4 regions of the Syntrophomonas sp. UBA1041 genome follow, and region 1 is predicted to be linked to each of the others. Evidence: riboswitches for the same ligand, from Rfam matches in the RefSeq annotation. Region 1 holds a riboswitch; each other region holds the start of a gene.
The links. Region 1 has a riboswitch for molybdenum cofactor ahead of B2633_RS03530 (ABC transporter ATP-binding protein). Riboswitches for the same ligand answer to the same signal wherever they lie in the genome.
Positions count from the first base shown of each region.

Region 2: another riboswitch for molybdenum cofactor. It lies ahead of pruA (L-glutamate gamma-semialdehyde dehydrogenase); the one in region 1 lies ahead of B2633_RS03530 (ABC transporter ATP-binding protein).
Region 3: another riboswitch for molybdenum cofactor. It lies ahead of B2633_RS16080 (ABC transporter substrate-binding protein); the one in region 1 lies ahead of B2633_RS03530 (ABC transporter ATP-binding protein).
Region 4: another riboswitch for molybdenum cofactor. It lies ahead of B2633_RS16105 (hypothetical protein); the one in region 1 lies ahead of B2633_RS03530 (ABC transporter ATP-binding protein).

Region 1 covers NZ_DCEA01000016.1:25,231-29,418, forward strand. Annotated here, with positions in the region: gene B2633_RS03520 (ABC transporter permease) at 1-17, opposite strand, end outside; gene B2633_RS03525 (ABC transporter substrate-binding protein) at 1-990, opposite strand, end outside; gene B2633_RS03530 (ABC transporter ATP-binding protein) at 1,014-1,715, opposite strand; molybdenum cofactor riboswitch at 2,151-2,269, opposite strand; gene B2633_RS03535 (stalk domain-containing protein) at 2,461-3,963, opposite strand; gene B2633_RS03540 (N-acetylmuramoyl-L-alanine amidase) at 4,116-4,188, opposite strand, start outside.
Region 2 covers NZ_DCEA01000087.1:5,664-9,851, reverse strand. Annotated here, with positions in the region: gene B2633_RS12810 (ABC transporter permease) at 31-768, opposite strand; gene B2633_RS12805 (ABC transporter ATP-binding protein) at 765-1,499, opposite strand; gene B2633_RS12800 (AbrB/MazE/SpoVT family DNA-binding domain-containing protein) at 1,496-1,723, opposite strand; molybdenum cofactor riboswitch at 2,097-2,216, shown strand; gene pruA (L-glutamate gamma-semialdehyde dehydrogenase) at 2,435-4,033, shown strand; gene B2633_RS12790 (hypothetical protein) at 4,162-4,188, shown strand, end outside.
Region 3 covers NZ_DCEA01000107.1:116,007-120,194, forward strand. Annotated here, with positions in the region: gene B2633_RS16065 (ATP-binding protein) at 1-719, opposite strand, end outside; gene B2633_RS16070 (amino acid kinase family protein) at 978-1,817, opposite strand; gene B2633_RS16075 (hypothetical protein) at 1,848-2,066, opposite strand; molybdenum cofactor riboswitch at 2,271-2,393, shown strand; molybdenum cofactor riboswitch at 2,461-2,582, shown strand; gene B2633_RS16080 (ABC transporter substrate-binding protein) at 2,680-3,564, shown strand; gene B2633_RS16085 (ABC transporter permease) at 3,594-4,188, shown strand, end outside.
Region 4 covers NZ_DCEA01000107.1:120,968-125,155, reverse strand. Annotated here, with positions in the region: gene B2633_RS16110 (Gmad2 immunoglobulin-like domain-containing protein) at 1-851, opposite strand, end outside; molybdenum cofactor riboswitch at 1,089-1,209, shown strand; gene B2633_RS16105 (hypothetical protein) at 1,577-2,323, shown strand; gene B2633_RS16100 (BclA C-terminal domain-containing protein) at 2,626-3,177, shown strand; gene B2633_RS16095 (ABC transporter substrate-binding protein) at 3,276-4,151, opposite strand; gene B2633_RS16090 (ABC transporter ATP-binding protein) at 4,167-4,188, opposite strand, start outside.

The sequences.
Region 1 (4,188 bases):
GTAATAAAAACCATCATCCGGTAGTTTCCCCCCTATAGATGCCGGGGGAGCCGTCTGGAGAAACTCATTTAAAAATGCGTTGATCTCCTGCTTGCACTCGGCACCGGCCAGGGGTTCAAGTCTGGCGTAAGTCAAAGAATTCTCGACCGCGGCAGCCTTCATTTTAGGGAAATATTTTTCTACCAGGGGCCCAGCCTGAGCAGGATTCTCATTGATCCACCCGGCCCCCTCTGCGAATTGCTTCGAGACTGCATCTACCAGCGCTTTATTCTGGGCATTGTCACCCACGACGATCAGTCCGGCCTGTGGTATACGGGCGTTATTACTCCCTACGGCTTTGCCCCATTCGACCTGCAAATCGATGGCCCGGGTCACAGTAATATTTCCTTTAAGAGCATTGGCTATGGTTATAGTAGAATTGGGTTCGTTGGACAGAGCGAGTTTTATGGCTCCGGTAGCCAGTTTTGAAGAGGCTTCTGCCATATCCATATTGATTATGGTGAGGTCTTTATCGGGGTCAAGATTATTTTTAATGAGAATGTGTCTTAATATGTTGCCGTGATAGCTGGTACCGCCGCCGGTGACGGCTATTTCTTTGCCTTTGAGATCAGCGATGGTTTTTACACTGTCATCGGCGCTCAATATATACAACATGCCCCAGACTGCAACATTGACCAGCTTTAAATCAGCCCCTTTATTATATAGCATCAGGGCATTGGTTATAGGAGTGATTGCGAACTGCGCCTGGTTGGAGGTGACCATGGCAGAGAGCTGCTCGCTGGTAACCCAGGGCACGATGACGGTCTTGTCAGCCATGTCTTTAAGGGCATTGTTCTCCACCATAGGCGCCAGGGGGTAGCTGCCTGCACCTTGAGAAGCGGCGATTTGCAGCTCCTGCATCTTCGGGGTGGTCTTTGCGCAGCCAGTTAGGCTGAGAGCCAGAGTCAATACTATTAAGCCTGCCAGTATCCTTTTTACTCCGAAGTTCATGATATCCTCCCTTTTCTCCATCATTAATTAATCAGTGCCTGGATCTTTTCGATCTGTTCAAGTCTGAATTTCATATCGCGGTCTTGCAAGGCTGTGCTTATAGAGAAGTCCAACACAATTTCGCAGGGACGGTTGCGCAGGAAGATGATCCTGTCCGCCAAGCGCACAGCTTCTTCGATATTATGGGTTACCATAATCGAGGTGCGGGGTTTAAAGGCCAGGAGTTTTACCAGGTATCTGCACATCGCCTCCCGCAATTCATCATTTAATGAGCTGAAAGGTTCATCCAGAAGCAGGATATCCGGTTCGATGGCAAACGCCCTGGCCAGGGAAACCCTCTGTTTCATGCCTCCACTCAACTGAGACGGGTAGTAAGACTGAAATCCATCCAGGCCAACCTTCAGCGCCAGTTTTTCGGAGATGCTCCTCCGTTCCCTTCTGTCCTCGGGCATCAGAGCATATAAGCCGATCTCGATGTTCTCCAAAACATTGCACCAGGGAATCAGCCGGGATTCCTGAAAAACATAAGCGATATGCTGGCTCCGGTATTGGATGCTCCCGTATTCAGGTTTTTCCAGACCGGCGATCAATTGCAAAAGGGTAGTCTTGCCAATACCTGAGGGGCCGCAGATGCACACGAACTCACCTGATCGGAATACACAAGAAAAGTTTTTAATTATTTCCAGTTTTCCATAACTTTTGCCGATATCGTTTAATTCGATCACCTGTTATCGCCTTTCCAAATTGGTGCCAAACCTCGGAAGATATTCCTATAACGCAAGGCCGCAATGGACTTTTATGTATTCGATGGATAAAAACCCGCCAACCTTTCGGTCGGAAACCCGAAACCACTGTTGCGATCTGCCATTGCCCCAATTAGCCGCCACTGCAAATGCTGTCAATCACCGAACCAGCCGCCCGCAACACCTGAATAATGCTTCAGACTCTTATACACCTCCTCTTTTAGAAATACCACGGTAGAAACTACAAAACGCCCGGCAAGAAAGAACCGCCGGGCGACAATAGCCTTATAGCATCAAGCATTAATCGGCACAGAACCTGGAGACAACTGCGACCTGCCTGCCTCTTGATAGACGACATCATAGGAAAGTTCATACTACAAATAAAGGCGAACTGCGACAAACAGTCCGCCGATAAATGGCCGATTCCGCTTATCTCCTTTCCACACTGGGAGGCAACTCAGTTTCCCAAACCACCCTGACGGCCTGATCCCCTTGGAACGCTCTTTAGGCGAAAAGGCTCGGAGACTATTCAATTATTTATTGCATTATTCGTCATTAACGGCAAAAATCCTGCCTGAGACTAAGGGACGTACCCTTTTGTCAACTTCAGCATTCCATCTCATCAAAAATTAACATACTGGTTAGATTTCTGTTGGTTTTGTCATGGTTAGACGGGTAGGCACTCACCCGGTCTTTCAAATTGCTTTAATGTATTATTTGCCGGAGCTTAATTAAGTTCAGTAGTGTTGATTAATTTAAATGTCTTAATGATCTGGTCGAACTTTTCCTCCATCGATCTATATTGTTCTATTAACTCCTGCGAAGCCTCAGGCGGAACTTGAACATCTGTGGCATGGGCGTAACCAAAATAGTACTTTTCGTTCTCTCCCAGATATCTCAGTCCGTATATATCCGCTCCCTGCTGAATAATATCCCTGGCGAATTTTTCTTTATCATAGATTTCAATTCGTCCCACCACCCCAAAAATATGTTCCGGGAGCAGGGCTTGGATCTCTTTATTAACGAAATAGATGCAGTCGCTCCCTGCCTTTATTTCAACCGCATCCATAAAATCCTGCGGTATTAGCAAGGAAAAACCGAATTTTTCATTTTCATAGCTGTTGCTTTCATAAAAGCCGTCAATAATCCCATAGCCGCTGGACTGCAGTATCTGGGTTATGAACCAGCCTTCTTTGCCATCATTGACAAGCTTCTCCACCACCAGCTTTTCTCTTGCGGTGGTATGGGGCGGGGCAGAGGTGATTTCCGGGAAAGAGAGAGTATACTCGACCCTGGTAGCCTTGACTTGATCCCGACTGTCTATGCTTATCGGCCCCACCCGGGGACTGGAACCGCCGGTGACCCAGTATGATTGACGAACATAGCTGCTTTTATCTGCTTCCTGGCGCAGTTGGGGCGACAATGCCAAATATTGCAGAGCCCCGTTGCGGGTTTGTTCACCCCGGCCCCACAATTTTATGGCTTCATCCGCACTGGCTGGAATAAGGGCATTTTCTATGCGGGCAATATCGGCTTTGATTTTGTCTAGATCGGGGGTTTGAATGAAGAACATATTGGTGGTTTGATTGTAATTGATCCGGGCATTAAACAGGTATTCCACCCAGTCCATGGGCAGGTAATAATGACCCTGACGGTTTTCGGCACTGTGTACTACCGAACTGTGTTCATAGAGACCATCATCGCTGACAATACGTATGCTGATATAATCAAAGGGCCGGGTTGGATTTGATGATCCCTCCCGGGGCAGTTCTAAAACCCATTTTTTGCTCACAGCATAGGATAGATCCAGCTCTTTGGCCCTATCCGGGAGTGGCCAGATTTGTTCATTCTGTTCGGTTGCATTTAATTGCAGAGCATTGGCATAAGAGGCCAGTTTCTCCATACTATAAAAGTCCTGCGGGGTTTTAATGGTTATTGTCCGGGTTTTTAAGTCCCATTCTACAGAACTTGCTCCCAATTGCTCAGCCGCCCAGCGGATGGGAACCATCACCTGGCCTTCTTTCATATTTGCAGCATGATCTAACGCATCCAACAAGCTGTCCAATTCGGCTTTCTGCTGTGCGCTTTCTTCAGGAGTCAGCCAGACCCCTTCATTCCTCAATTTTTCACGAGCATCATAATCGCCTTCATCCGTATTCGCTAAAACGCCTGTACTTACAGCAAAAAGCATTAATAGTAATACGATACCGGACGTTAATAGCCTTTTCATTATTTCCCTTCTTTCAATTACTTCGCTTCGTTAACCAAAAAGTCATTTCATTATGTAAATACCTATAAGTAGTTTACGGTGTCATATGGATTTATCTTACGGTAGCGATACATACTTGAAAATGATGGTTGCCGGTGATTAAGATACTGGCTTTATGGCTCTGCAGACACCATTTCATGAAGCGAAGCGATAACCCCGTCATATAGAGCCAGAGCCGCCCTGTCG
Region 2 (4,188 bases), on a different contig from region 1:
ATTTGTTATTGTGCGATCTCTTAAAAAAATCTACTTAGCATCACTGCTCATTTTCCTCCGGAATACAATGACAGCTAATGCCAGTATACCGGTTGCGTAACCAATCACCCACCAGAGGTCCGGGAAAATGGCGGCATAATTGCCTGAAACAGCGGCCCTGGCGGCATTAACCGCATGCACAAAAGGCAGTGCGTCAGCCACAGTCTTGAAGGCTCCTCCCACCAAGTTCAGATCAAACCATGTGCCACTCAGCCAGGCACTCAAATTAGTCAGCAATGCGCCGCAAATACCGCCAACCTGTTTATCATTAAGCAGACTGCCTGCCAGTAGTCCGATAGCAATAAACAGGACTGCTGCGGGAATGAGCGTTATAAGTGCGATCAGTACATTGACTTTCACTGCCATGCCCAGGAAAAATGCAGCGCCAAAACAGGCCATACTCTGCAAAATCGCCATCGGAAAAAGCGGCATGGTATATCCCAGAATAAAATCAGACGCCGACAGGGGCGAGGCAAATAAACGCATCAGAAATGATGTACCCCGGTCTTTGGCGATTAAGGTGCCAGAGAAAAGAGAGATAAAAGACAGGCCAAAAACTGCCAGACCAGGAGCAAGTTTTTCAATTTCAAACAGGCTGACTGGAATATTTGCCTGAATAGCAGAAAGCAGCAGCATCAAAACCAGGGGAAACCCAAGGCCAAAAGCCAGATTGAGCGGATCTCTGAGCAATTCTTTACGATTGCGTGCAGCAAATGCCAATGATTTCATAATTCAACCCCGCTTTCAGCAGCCAGCGCTACAAATGCATCTTCGAACTTTTGCGTGTGAGTGCCAGCCATCAGCTCCTGGGCAGTTCCAACTGCTTTGAGTCGGCCTTTGGCCATGATGGCAATTCTGTCTGACAATGCCTCGGCTTCTTCCAGATAATGTGTTGTCAGAATGATCGTTACTTTGCCTTTCAGACTGCGGATTACGCCCCACAACTCACGTCTGGCCAAGACGTCCAACCCTAGAGTCGGTTCGTCCAAAAACAGAATCTGGGGATCTGAAATGAGAGCCATGGCGATACTGAGCCGCCTCTGCCATCCTCCGGAGAGTGTCTTCGCCCTGTCTCTGGCAATATCGGACATACCAAAGCGCCGGATCATTTCGTCCGCCTTTTCGGCCGCCTCTTTCTTGCTGCGGCCGTATAAGCGCGCAATAGTCTCCAGATTCTCTGCGACAATCAGGTTAGGGGCAACGGCGGTTTCCTGAGGGGAAATATTGATTTTGCTCTTGACAGCATACGGATCACTGACGATGCTGTCGCCAAGCAATTGCGCATCGCCGCTGGTCGGTTTGCTTAGGCCACAGAGCATCTTAATTGTGGTTGTCTTACCGGCCCCATTGACACCCAGCAAAGAAAAAAGCTCACCTTGCTCAATTGTCATACTCAGTCGATCAACAACAGTGCGTACACCATATTTCTTGGTTAAATCCGTGGTGATAATTGCACTCATTCTTGCTCTTCCTCCGGTTTTCCCTGTGCTGCGAAAATGGCGTTAGCAAATTGTATAAACTCTTCGTTGCGCACAATAGCAATGCCCCGCTCTTTGTCGGCAAGCAGCAGCAATGTGTCGCCGGGCTTAATATTAAAGATATCCCGCGCTCCTTTTGGAATTACGATTTGCCCTTTCTCCCCCACTTTAACAGTGCTCATGAATTTTCCATCTGGTCTCTCCATTCAAAACACCCCCATTTATGGCGTTGTGCAGCCGATGTCCGTCGACATTATTACCCCAACTTAGACTGGGGGTCTAGTTGTCGCGGATAATGCGATCCGGATTGCGATGCGGCCAATTTGCCCTTACTAAAGTTTTGCCCAAATTTCTCGTATAACCAGTACAACTTGTATTACATGCATATTCTAGATAACTTGTATGTCTTGTATAATTTGTATAACTTGTGATACTCACATTCTACCTTCATCCAGCCTTACTGTCAAGCCCGACAACCCAGAGTAGAACCGCCAGCCAAACTGTAAAGGATATTGGCTGTGGGGCAGCGAATCATCGTATGCAAAAGTTGCATAGTCTTGAGTACCAAAAAAATAAAAATTGACAAACCTTCTCCGAGCTATGTCGCCTGCAGTCGCAAGGATATGGCGTCATAGCCGATAGGGTGCAATTGGAAACGGTTGCGCCTCCCTTTTGGAAAGGAGAGTGGGCTATTTGAGTTTTCTAAAAATCGAGCCGGGTTAAGCGCAAATACCATGCGTTAGCCTGGCTTTCTGTTTTCCGTTTTCATTTTCAACCTTTTGGAACACACGGAAAACCAGACTGCAAACGCAATTTTCTAACGGCACTAACATCATCAAGCGTACTCAGGCTAAGTACCTAGTAAACAGTTGAGGTGAAAAATATTGCCTAATGGAATTTTTAAAATCAGCAAACCGATGAACGAACCGGAATTAACATATACGCCCGGAGGCCAGGAACGGGATGAACTTAAGAAACACCTTGCCCGGCTTGGAAAGAGTGAGGTTGAAATACCTCTGGTTATCGGCAGCCGCAAAATATATACCGGCCGAACTGCCAAATGCGTTATACCCCATCGCAAAGACTGCGTAATCGGTACATTTCACATGGCTGGCGAGAATGAAGTGCAAGAAGCGATCAAGGCTGCGCTTGCCGCGCGCCGGGAATGGGAATCTATGCCCTGGGAGCATCGTGCCGCTATCTTTCTTAAGGCAGCTGAAATAATCGCCGGTCCTGGCCGCAGTACGTTGAACGCCGGCACAATGTTATGCCAGAGCAAGACAGCCCATCAGGCGGAAATTGATGTAGTCTGCGAACTTGCGGATATGCTGCGTTTCAACACATATTTTATGAACGAGATTTATGCTGAACAGCCAATCTCGGCGCGAGGTTCCTGGAACCGTATGGAGTACAGGCCTTTGGAAGGTTTCGTGCTGGCGGTGACACCTTTTAACTTTACTTCGATAGCAGGCAATCTGCCTACCAGCGCTGCCATCGCAGGAAATGTGGTGCTTTGGAAACCGGCTTCTTCCGCGGTGTATTCTTCCTATCAGGTAATGCAGGTTCTTCAGGAAGCCGGTCTACCCCCCGGAGTCATTAACTTCATCCCCGGTCCAGGCAATATAATCGGAGAAGGCACTTTTTCACATCCTTGGTTTGCCGGTTTGCACTTTACTGGATCCACGGCGACATTCCAATCGATGTGGCTTTCGGTCGCCAAAAACCTGCCTAATTACCGTTCTTACCCCAAGTTGGTTGGGGAAACTGGCGGCAAGGACTTTGTGTTTGCCCATCCTTCCGCTGCTATTGAACCGCTGGTAACCGCTCTGGTGAGAGGTGCCTTCGAGTTTCAGGGACAGAAATGCTCGGCAGCTTCCCGGGCATATATTCCCTGCAGCATCTGGCCTGAAGTAAAAAAGCGACTGATCGAAGAAGTCAACTCAATCAAAATGGGCGACGTTGAGGATTTCACGAACTTCATGGGAGCAGTGATTGATGCCGGTGCCTATCAGTCGATCAAATCATATATCGATTACGCCAAACAATCAGGCCAAGCGGAGGTTATCTGCGGTGGCGGCTGTGACGACACTGTTGGCTACTTCGTCCAACCAACCGTAATAGTGACGACCAACCCTCATTTCAAAACCATGGTGGAAGAAATCTTCGGCCCGGTATTAACAATTTATGTCTATCCGGATGAAAGCTTGGACGCCGCTCTGGATCTATGCGATTCCACTTCAATCTACGGGTTGACCGGCGCTGTTTTTGCCCAGTCTCGTAGTGCGATCGTTGAGCTTGAAAAGCGCTTGGCGCACGCTGCCGGCAACTTTTATATTAATGATCGCCCTACCGGAGCTGTCATTGGCCAGCAGCCTTTTGGCGGTGCCAGAGCTTCCGGTACCAACGATAAGGCCGGATCCAAACTCAACATGCTACGCTGGGTCAACCCCAGGACTATCAAAGAGAACTTGAACCCGCCAATCGGCTACCGGTATCGGTTCATGGATGAGTCATAAGTCACATATCTGTTCTTCCTTTTCCGGCCTGCCTGATCTGTCCAATCTGTACGGCCTGTCAAGCAGCCTTTTTAATCTGGCAGCTCTGTGATAAAATAGGTATAAGAAATCCTTGGGGAGTGAACGGAATGGAAGATTCCAAAGTAGCCGTGATC
Region 3 (4,188 bases), on a different contig from region 1:
CGGTCGGCATCCAGAAAAGGTCCGTGAGGGCTTAGAACCGCACCGACCACTTCCTCCAGGACTTTTTCCCAGGAAAGGGAAATGCTGACCTTAACCGCACAGGCGCGCAGGTCGCTTAATGAGCTGAGAATGATGGTGCGGTCCTCCAAGCCTAGTTCCGCGATGCGATTCAGCAGGGGATTGGCCTGACCATCATAATATTGACCCAGCTTGATAATCAACTGTGCCGGAAGCAGGCCGCTGTTTTGGCTCTCCAGGCTCAGTGCTTCAGGCCAGCCTTCTTCACAATGACGAAACCCCAGGCCGCTGTCTTGAATCAACAGCAGGTCCGGGTTGCCCTGAAGCCGGGCAGTCTGATAATCCCATTTAGCCGGCTCAAATTCATGCCATTTCCAAAGGCGATAAGCGCTGCGATGGCCGGATGAATTGAAAAATTCTTTCCACAAGGTCCAGGAGGTGGTGACCTGCCGGTCTTTGGGACGGTTGAGCAGGTTCTCAGCCAAGGGGGCGCCTTCCACAGCCGCGATTTGCTCCGGGATCATGGCCTTCAGAACCTGTCGTACCAGGGCAAAACCCCCCGGCTGCGAACTGAGCCGCACCCGGTCATCTTCTTTGTGGCGCTGCCAGTAATAAACCCCGCCGCGCACGGTAATATCTTCATTATGTATGCGGAACCAGTCTACTGTAGGATCTCCGCAAACCTGAATCAAAGGTTTCATCATTCACCCTCCCCGTTTCTACAAAGCTTGAATAAGTAGGGCCTATTCAGAATAGAACCCCAGAAAACCCTGAGTTTTTATCGGAACGGGACTCTTCAACAGTCAAAACCTCAACAAAAAGGTCTTTCCACCACGATGCCGGGATGGAAAGACCACACTTTACCAAGGTGGACAAAGCCCTAGTTCGAAATCATATTTCATTATACCATAATGTGGCGGCATGAAGAAGAAAGCCGGGATTTAAGGTATGTGACAGCACTAGTTCTCTTCGTCGTTGTAAATGATAGTGCCTACATGTTCGCCTTTCAAAGCCCGGGTTATATTGCCGGGTTTCAGGCCATTGACAATATGTATTTCTTTGACGCTGCGCGAGCGGGTCAGCATATCCAAAACCGTCCACTCCACCACCAGGTCATCCAGTTTCATGGCCTGTAATTCCCGGGCGCCGATACGGGGGATAAATTTCGCCTCAGGGTATAATTTGGGGTTATCCTCATAGAGGCCGTCAACATCTTTGATATAGATGCACTGTCGGGCGCCGATCACCTCGGAAAGCAGGTAAGCCCCTACATCGGTGCGGTTGGGGGGCAGACTGCCTTGGGCAGGGAGGTGCTCCCAGTATCCGTAAGGGGGCATGCCGTGAATGACGGGGATGCATCCCTGCGAGAAATAAGCCGCCAGTTTGGGTATATCGTCGTGCCCGACCTTTATTCCTCCATGAGGCATCAAGAGGGTGGAGAGCATCAGGGCGTTTTGCTCGGAGACGCTCTGCCCCAGTTTGGCTATAACCCCGGTGGGCATGCCCAATTCCATGGCGATGGAATAGACATGGCGGGAGCGGGTGCCGCCGCCGGTGGATATAATCATCTTGTGTTCAGGCGCGTTGGCCACAATTTCCTGCAGGATGGGCAACACCGCTTTGGCGCCCATGTCAGTGATGCTTTGCCCGCCGATTTTTATTACACTCACCTGCGGCAGGGCCCGGAATTGCTCCTTCTGCTCCAGACCCTGCAAAAAGCTCTTGCTGACCAGGGACTCACCCATTAATTTGCTTTTGACGTGCAGTCTCTTACTGTCTCTTTCCCGTATCAGTGCCACAGCCTAATCCGCCTTTCCCCAGTTTTATTACTAATCTTCATCGATGTCTGCTTCTTCATCCTTGCCGGATTCCAGATAGATTATCTCAGCACCCAATGCTGCGGCCATCTGCTCGAGTTCCATGCGCCGGATGTGCTTGGCATGCAGCCTCAAATCCATTCCAGCTACACCAACCACAACAAAACGGGGCTTCTTCTCGCCCTCTTGGACCTTGCGGCGTTCGCGCACAAAAATTTTCCCTTTTGACATAAAACCCCATCCTTTCTTTCAAGTTTGTCCTAGGTTAAGTATAAGCGAATGTTGGGTTATTTAACCACATTTTCACAGTAAGTCAGAACCCATTACCTTCCATAAATAAGATTGGGATTATACATGTTTGCCACTATGGCGTATAAACGGAAAATTTGGAAAAATAGCAGGAAAAAGTCTTCCTTTGCCGAAAGTTAGTATAACATTGAATATTTTCTCCGATCCTGACCACCTGCAGCTGATGGTGAGTATGGAGGGCAGGACGATGGGTGCAGATGGAAACGACTGCGCCTCCCGCATTTGGAAAGGAGAGTAACTGGGTCTGACTTAAGAGCCGAATCTGCTTTATTTGCGGGTTCGGCTTTATGTTTCGGCTGAAACTGCATACATACCTATAAAAATCTAGCTCCGATCCTGGTCACCTGCAGCTGATGGTAAGTATGGAGGGCAGGACAATGGGGGCAGATGGAAACGACTGCGCCTCCCGCATTGGAAAGGAGAGTGATGATCAATCCCCGGGGTCGAAACTGCTCATGGCGGGTTTGACCTTTTTGTATATGCGTATGGAGGACAGCTATAGCCTTAGAAATGTAATATTAGGGAGGGACTATTAATGTTGTCGAAAAAAAGGTTTTTACCCCTGGCTATTCTATTAATATTCATATTAAGCATTGTAGGCTGTGCTCAGCAACAGCCGCAGCAGCAAGCGCCCCCAGCTGCTGAACAGACCAAGGATGTCATTTTGGCCACTACTACCAGTACACAGGACAGCGGCCTGTTGGATGTCTTGGTTCCGGAGTTTGAAAAGAAGACCGGATATGTGGTTAAAACTGTTGCGGTCGGGACCGGAGCAGCAATAACTATGGGCCAGAAGGGCGAAGCCGATGTGCTGCTGACGCATGCACCTTCTCAGGAGAAACCGATAGTGGATAACGGCGAAGCCATCAATTACCAGCTGGTTATGCATAACGATTTTATCATCGTCGGACCGGAGAGCGATCCCGCGCAGATAAAGGGAACTGCGACCGCTGCCGAGGCTTTCAAGAAAATCAATGAAAAAGGCGCCCTGTTTATCTCTCGCGGTGATAATTCCGGAACCCACACTATGGAGAAGAATCTATGGAAAGCTGCCGGAATAACCCCCACCGTGAGTGACAAATATCAGGAAACCGGCCAGGGCATGGGACAGACCCTTACCGTAGCCCAGCAGAAGGAAGGCTATACTCTGACCGACCGCGCCACCTACCTGGCTCAGAAGAAGAACCTCAGTCTGGCGATACTGGTGGAAGGCGAAAAAGCTCTGTTGAATATCTATCATGTCATGCAGGTCAACCCCGAGAAGTTCCCCAAAGTCAATGCGGCTGGCGCCAAGGCTTTTGTCGAGTTCATGATAGCGCCTGACACCCAGAAGATTATCTCGGAATTCAAGGTGGCAGAATACGGGCAGCCTCTGTTCTATGCTGATGCCGGCAAGAATGAGGCGGATCTCGGTAAATAAACCATTAATTCATAGCTTGGGGTGATCATGTGGAACTGATCTGGCAAGGTCTGGTCAAGGCATTTCAGATGCTGTTCGCCTTGGATCCGGAAGTATTGGAGGTTACCTGGCTTACCCTCAAGGTATCGGGAACAGCCACCCTGGTAAGCGTTTTAATCGGTGTTCCCCTGGGAGCCATTTTAGCCCTGGGTCGGTTCCCTGGTCGCAATTTTCTTGTCAGTCTGGCTAATTTCGGCATGGGCCTGCCGCCAGTAGTGGTAGGATTATGGGTCAGTATATTTTTATGGCGGTCAGGCCCTTTTGGGGATTTGAATATCATTTATACCCCTCTGGCGATCATCATCGCCCAGGCGGTGATTGCCTCTCCGATAGTGGTCAGTTTTACCCTGGCGGCGATTCAGCAGATCAATCCCCGGTTGCGGATGCAATTACTGGCACTAGGCGCCAACCGCCTGCAGATGTTATGGAGCCTGGTCAAGGAAGCCAAGTTGGGACTGCTGGCTGCTGTCATGGCTGGTTTTGGAGGAGTGGTGTCCGAGGTTGGCGCTTCCATGATGGTGGGCGGCAATATTAAAGGCCAGACCAGGGTGTTGACAACGGCTACGGTTATGGAGGTCAACAAAG
Region 4 (4,188 bases), on a different contig from region 1:
CTGATCTCAAAGACTTCCAACTGCCCCTCTTCAGCCTCTGCCGGGGTAAAGGCCAACTCAGCTGAAAACTCTCCCCGTTCCGGGGCGCCGGCTGAAGCCTGGGTATGGCCTTCGGCCAGAACCTTCCCGCCGGCTTCTTTCAATCGGAAGTTCACCATGGCTTCAAATATCATCGCACTGCCCTCGATTTTAACCGGGCTGGATACGGTCTGTCCCGGGGTTGGAGCAGTCGCCCAGATGACCGGTTCGTAAACCGAGTTAAGGTTGCGTTCAAAAGGCTGGTCATGCAGTCCTACATGCCCCCACCAGTCCAAACCATTTTCGACCCGACCGTCAACCGTGAACTGTACTTTTTGAACGGTGGGGAACTCGGTCAGGGTATTGACAATGCTGGCTATACCCAGAGCCTCCCCGGTGGCCCCGACATTGGCCTGCAATACCTCGGCTGAAAAGTCGACCGTAGCCAAGCCTTGCTCGATTTTTATGCCCAGGACTCCGGTATCGGCCGGGAGCACCCGATAAGCTCCGTCAGTCTGGGGTGTTCCTGTGATCAGTTCATTCAAAGCTGCCCCGGCAACAGCCTCGCTTTTCTCCACCTTATGCACTTCGCGCACCAGGTACATATTGTCAGCCGTACTTTTCACATAGTAAACCGCCACATCCATGGTCTGGACAGCCTGTGGGCCGGATGGAGCGGGCTGGGGTTTGGGGGTCTTCTGCGACCAACACCCGGTTGCTCCTATTAACAACAAAAACAATAACAGTATAGCGGCATTTCTAAACCGGCGGATCTGTCTGTCCGACTTATGCTTTATCAAGGCCCGCGCCCGGATTGCTGATAATCGTGGCATCTGATATAACCTCCCTCTCCCTGCTAAAAAGCCAAAGATGGTTTGTATCCCCAGTATAACATCTGAAATAGGGCCTCATTAGGGGTAAAAAGGGGGCTTTTCACTGTAATTTATGAACATGTTGCGGCGGTTTTGGTCGCAATCTGGCTTCTTGAAAGCTGTAAAAACAAGCAACGTTAAAAAGAATGCGCATCATGGCAGGATTTATCGAAAATTCGCCGAAAATATTATATATCAATTGCATATTTTCTCCGAGCTGTACTGCCTAAAACCATACAGGTTATGGCAATCAGCCGACGGGTTAGCCTGGAAACGGGGTGGCCTCCCGTGCTTGGAAAGGAGAGTGCAGTAAAACAGCGATAATTGTATCAGCGCTGGTTGACCAATCCTGGCATGGCCAGGATTTTTGTTTTACGGAAGTTGTTTAATAAGCCGGGATATAATCTGGACGCAATGCTCTGCAGCCTTTAACCCGCTGGAATATGCCTCGGGCCCTCCAGAGGTTTCAGCGAGAGGATCCATAACTATGGGAGTCTGCCGGGGCCTTAGCCCCGCCCCGGCAGATTACTCCTGGATTAAGATCAGTCCGCCAAAGAACCTTTGAGTCCGGGCCGCCACCGCCGTTGCAGCGCCTCAGGCGTATTTATAAAGCCGCGGCATATAATGCTATTAGAACAGTAATTATAATGCCTCATTACATAATTCAACACCTGGGGGAATAGGAAATGAGACTTTATATCTCTATCGATGATACCGACAATTTGGAGAGCAGAGGCACCGGCAAACTTGCCTCCCTGCTGATCGATGAACTTGTCGACAGACACTGGGGCAGCGCCCAGCCTATCACCCGCCACCAGTTGTATGTTCATCCCGATATCGCCTACACTTCACACAACAGTTCCATGTGTTTCGGGTTTGATACCGGGGCGCACCTGTTGCAGGATATCATCGATCTGGCTGGGGAATTTCTCCGCAAGGAGAGCGCGCCTGGATCAGATCCTGGCTTGTGCGTGGCTGCGGTTCCCGGACTGACCTGGACCGATGAGGTGATAGCTTTCGGGTTCCGGGCCAAAGAAGAAGTTCTCAGCAAAAGGGAGGCTTATGAATTAGCCCGAAAAGTCGGTGTTCACCTATCTGAACATGGCGGTACCGGAATCGGAGTGATTGGCGCTTTGGCCGGAGTGGGGCTTAGAGTAGGCGGCAATGACGGCCGCTTCCGGGGCAAGATCGAGATTGAGCCCGCCTGGACAGCTATCACTGTAGCTAGTTTGATAGAGCGCACCCATGTGGATGAAGTGCAAACCACTGCGGGACTGCGCCTGCCTGATAATGAGCTTATCCTCCTGGGAGAGACGGTGAAACCGGTGCTCTTAAACGGGCGCTGCATCCTGCTGGTATATCCTACTGAAAAAACCGGGACCGGTGAGCCCAGGTGGCAAACCTGCACTAAGTCCTATGTGAGGATGTACTGATTCATTTCAACTGGGATTTTCTCAAGAGCAAGACATAAAGCCATGGGTTTTATTACACCTTAATTAAGAGTTTTTGCAGGACGGGGATGATTCAGTAAATGGTTTCATTTGAGCCCATTTACTGAATCATTCCCGTCATTTTAGTGTTGATATTTTGCCGGGCTTTGAAGTTGGATTGAAATGAATCAATATCTAAACGGAAGCTTGCGGGGGTAGGATTCATGAGGCGTAGTAACACCATTGCCTTGCCTTGAATACTCTATCACTAGAATATTAATATATCGGAGAGGTTGGTTTATATAATGAGTATTTATGGAGATTCTTTTGAGTGGCTGCTGGTGCGCTATCGTCACAGAAAAAAGCGGCCGCTGGTCCGCAAAAGGGGCGGCGGCGTAAGTACATCCGATGATTCCCTGGCCGGTTTGAGCGAAGCTTTAAAAAGCGCCGGTGAGCCCAATGTGTCAAGTCTTGATGCCTGGGGTTACGTATTTCACATAAATACCCAGAACATAGCGGTCGGGGCTCCGGTTAACTTCAGCAATAATGGCCCTTTAATGGGCATCACCCACGCACCCGGCACATCCAACATAGAAGTCGCTGCGGCAGGGACATATAATATTTCTTTTGCGGTTTATACGGCGCAGAACAACCCTCAGGATTGGGCGGTGGTAGTGAATGGCATGGTCAGGTCGCGATTCAATTCTGCCGGTCAAACCATACATGGTTCAACCTTATTAACGCTAAATGCAAATGACGGAGTAACCATCCGCAATGTAAACACCCTCCCCAGCCCCGCAACACTGAGGCAAGGCCCCTTCACAACCGCCTATGTATTAATATTGAAAGTGGATTAACATCATGGCCTGATCAGCTCTGTACCTCAAGAATAGTAAATATCATGCAAAAAGACCGGGGGCTATGCCGGCCCGGTCTTTTCTGGGAGCAATATCGGTTATTGCAGTTTTTTGCCTTCGGGAGAGTTGGGGAAAAACAAGGGTTCGCCATACTTGTCTTTGCCGAACTCCTTGACGATCTTCTGACCTTCGGCTGAAACTAGCCAGGCGATAAAGTCTTGGGCCCCTTCCGCGTTGATGTTGGGGAATTTGGCCGGATTGACCGGTATCAGGGTGATGTAGTTGAGCAGCAACTCATCATTTTCAACTAATACCTGCAACTTGATCTTATCCTTAGTGGTGATATAAGTAGCCCGGTCCATAAGGGTATAGGCCTTTTGTTCATCGGTGTAGAGCAGGGTGGGGACATTGCCGCTGGCCCCTTTTTCATAGATGCGATACCATTCTCCGCTAGGCTTGATGCCGGCCGCATCCCAAACCTCGATTTCCTTTACATTGGTGCCGGATTTGTCGCCCCGACTGATAAACAGCGATTTGCTGTCGGCAATTTTTTTGAGAGCCGCAGTGGCTGATTTTTCGCCCTTAATTCCGGCAGGATCCTCGGCCGGACCAACGATGACGAAATCATTGTACATGAAATCGACTCTCTCGGTGCCATAACCGTCAGCAACGAATTTTTCTTCCAGGGCTTTGGCATGAACCACTACTAAATCCACGCTGCCACCCTCTGCAATCTTGAGCGCCGCACTGGTTCCGGCTCCAACATGACGAACCCTTACTCCGGTTTGTTGTTCATAAGCATCCTCAAGAGCGCCTATGATGCCGGCATCGATCGGGCCGATAGTACTGGATAAAAACACCTGTTTGACTTCTTTGACCGGAGCGGGCTGCTGCTGGCTGCATCCCGGCAGGGCAAAACACCCGACCGCCAGCAAAACCACCAGCAACAAAGCTATATGCCTGTGCCTCTTCACACTTTCATACTCCTCTCACATTCTGAATTTATCATTG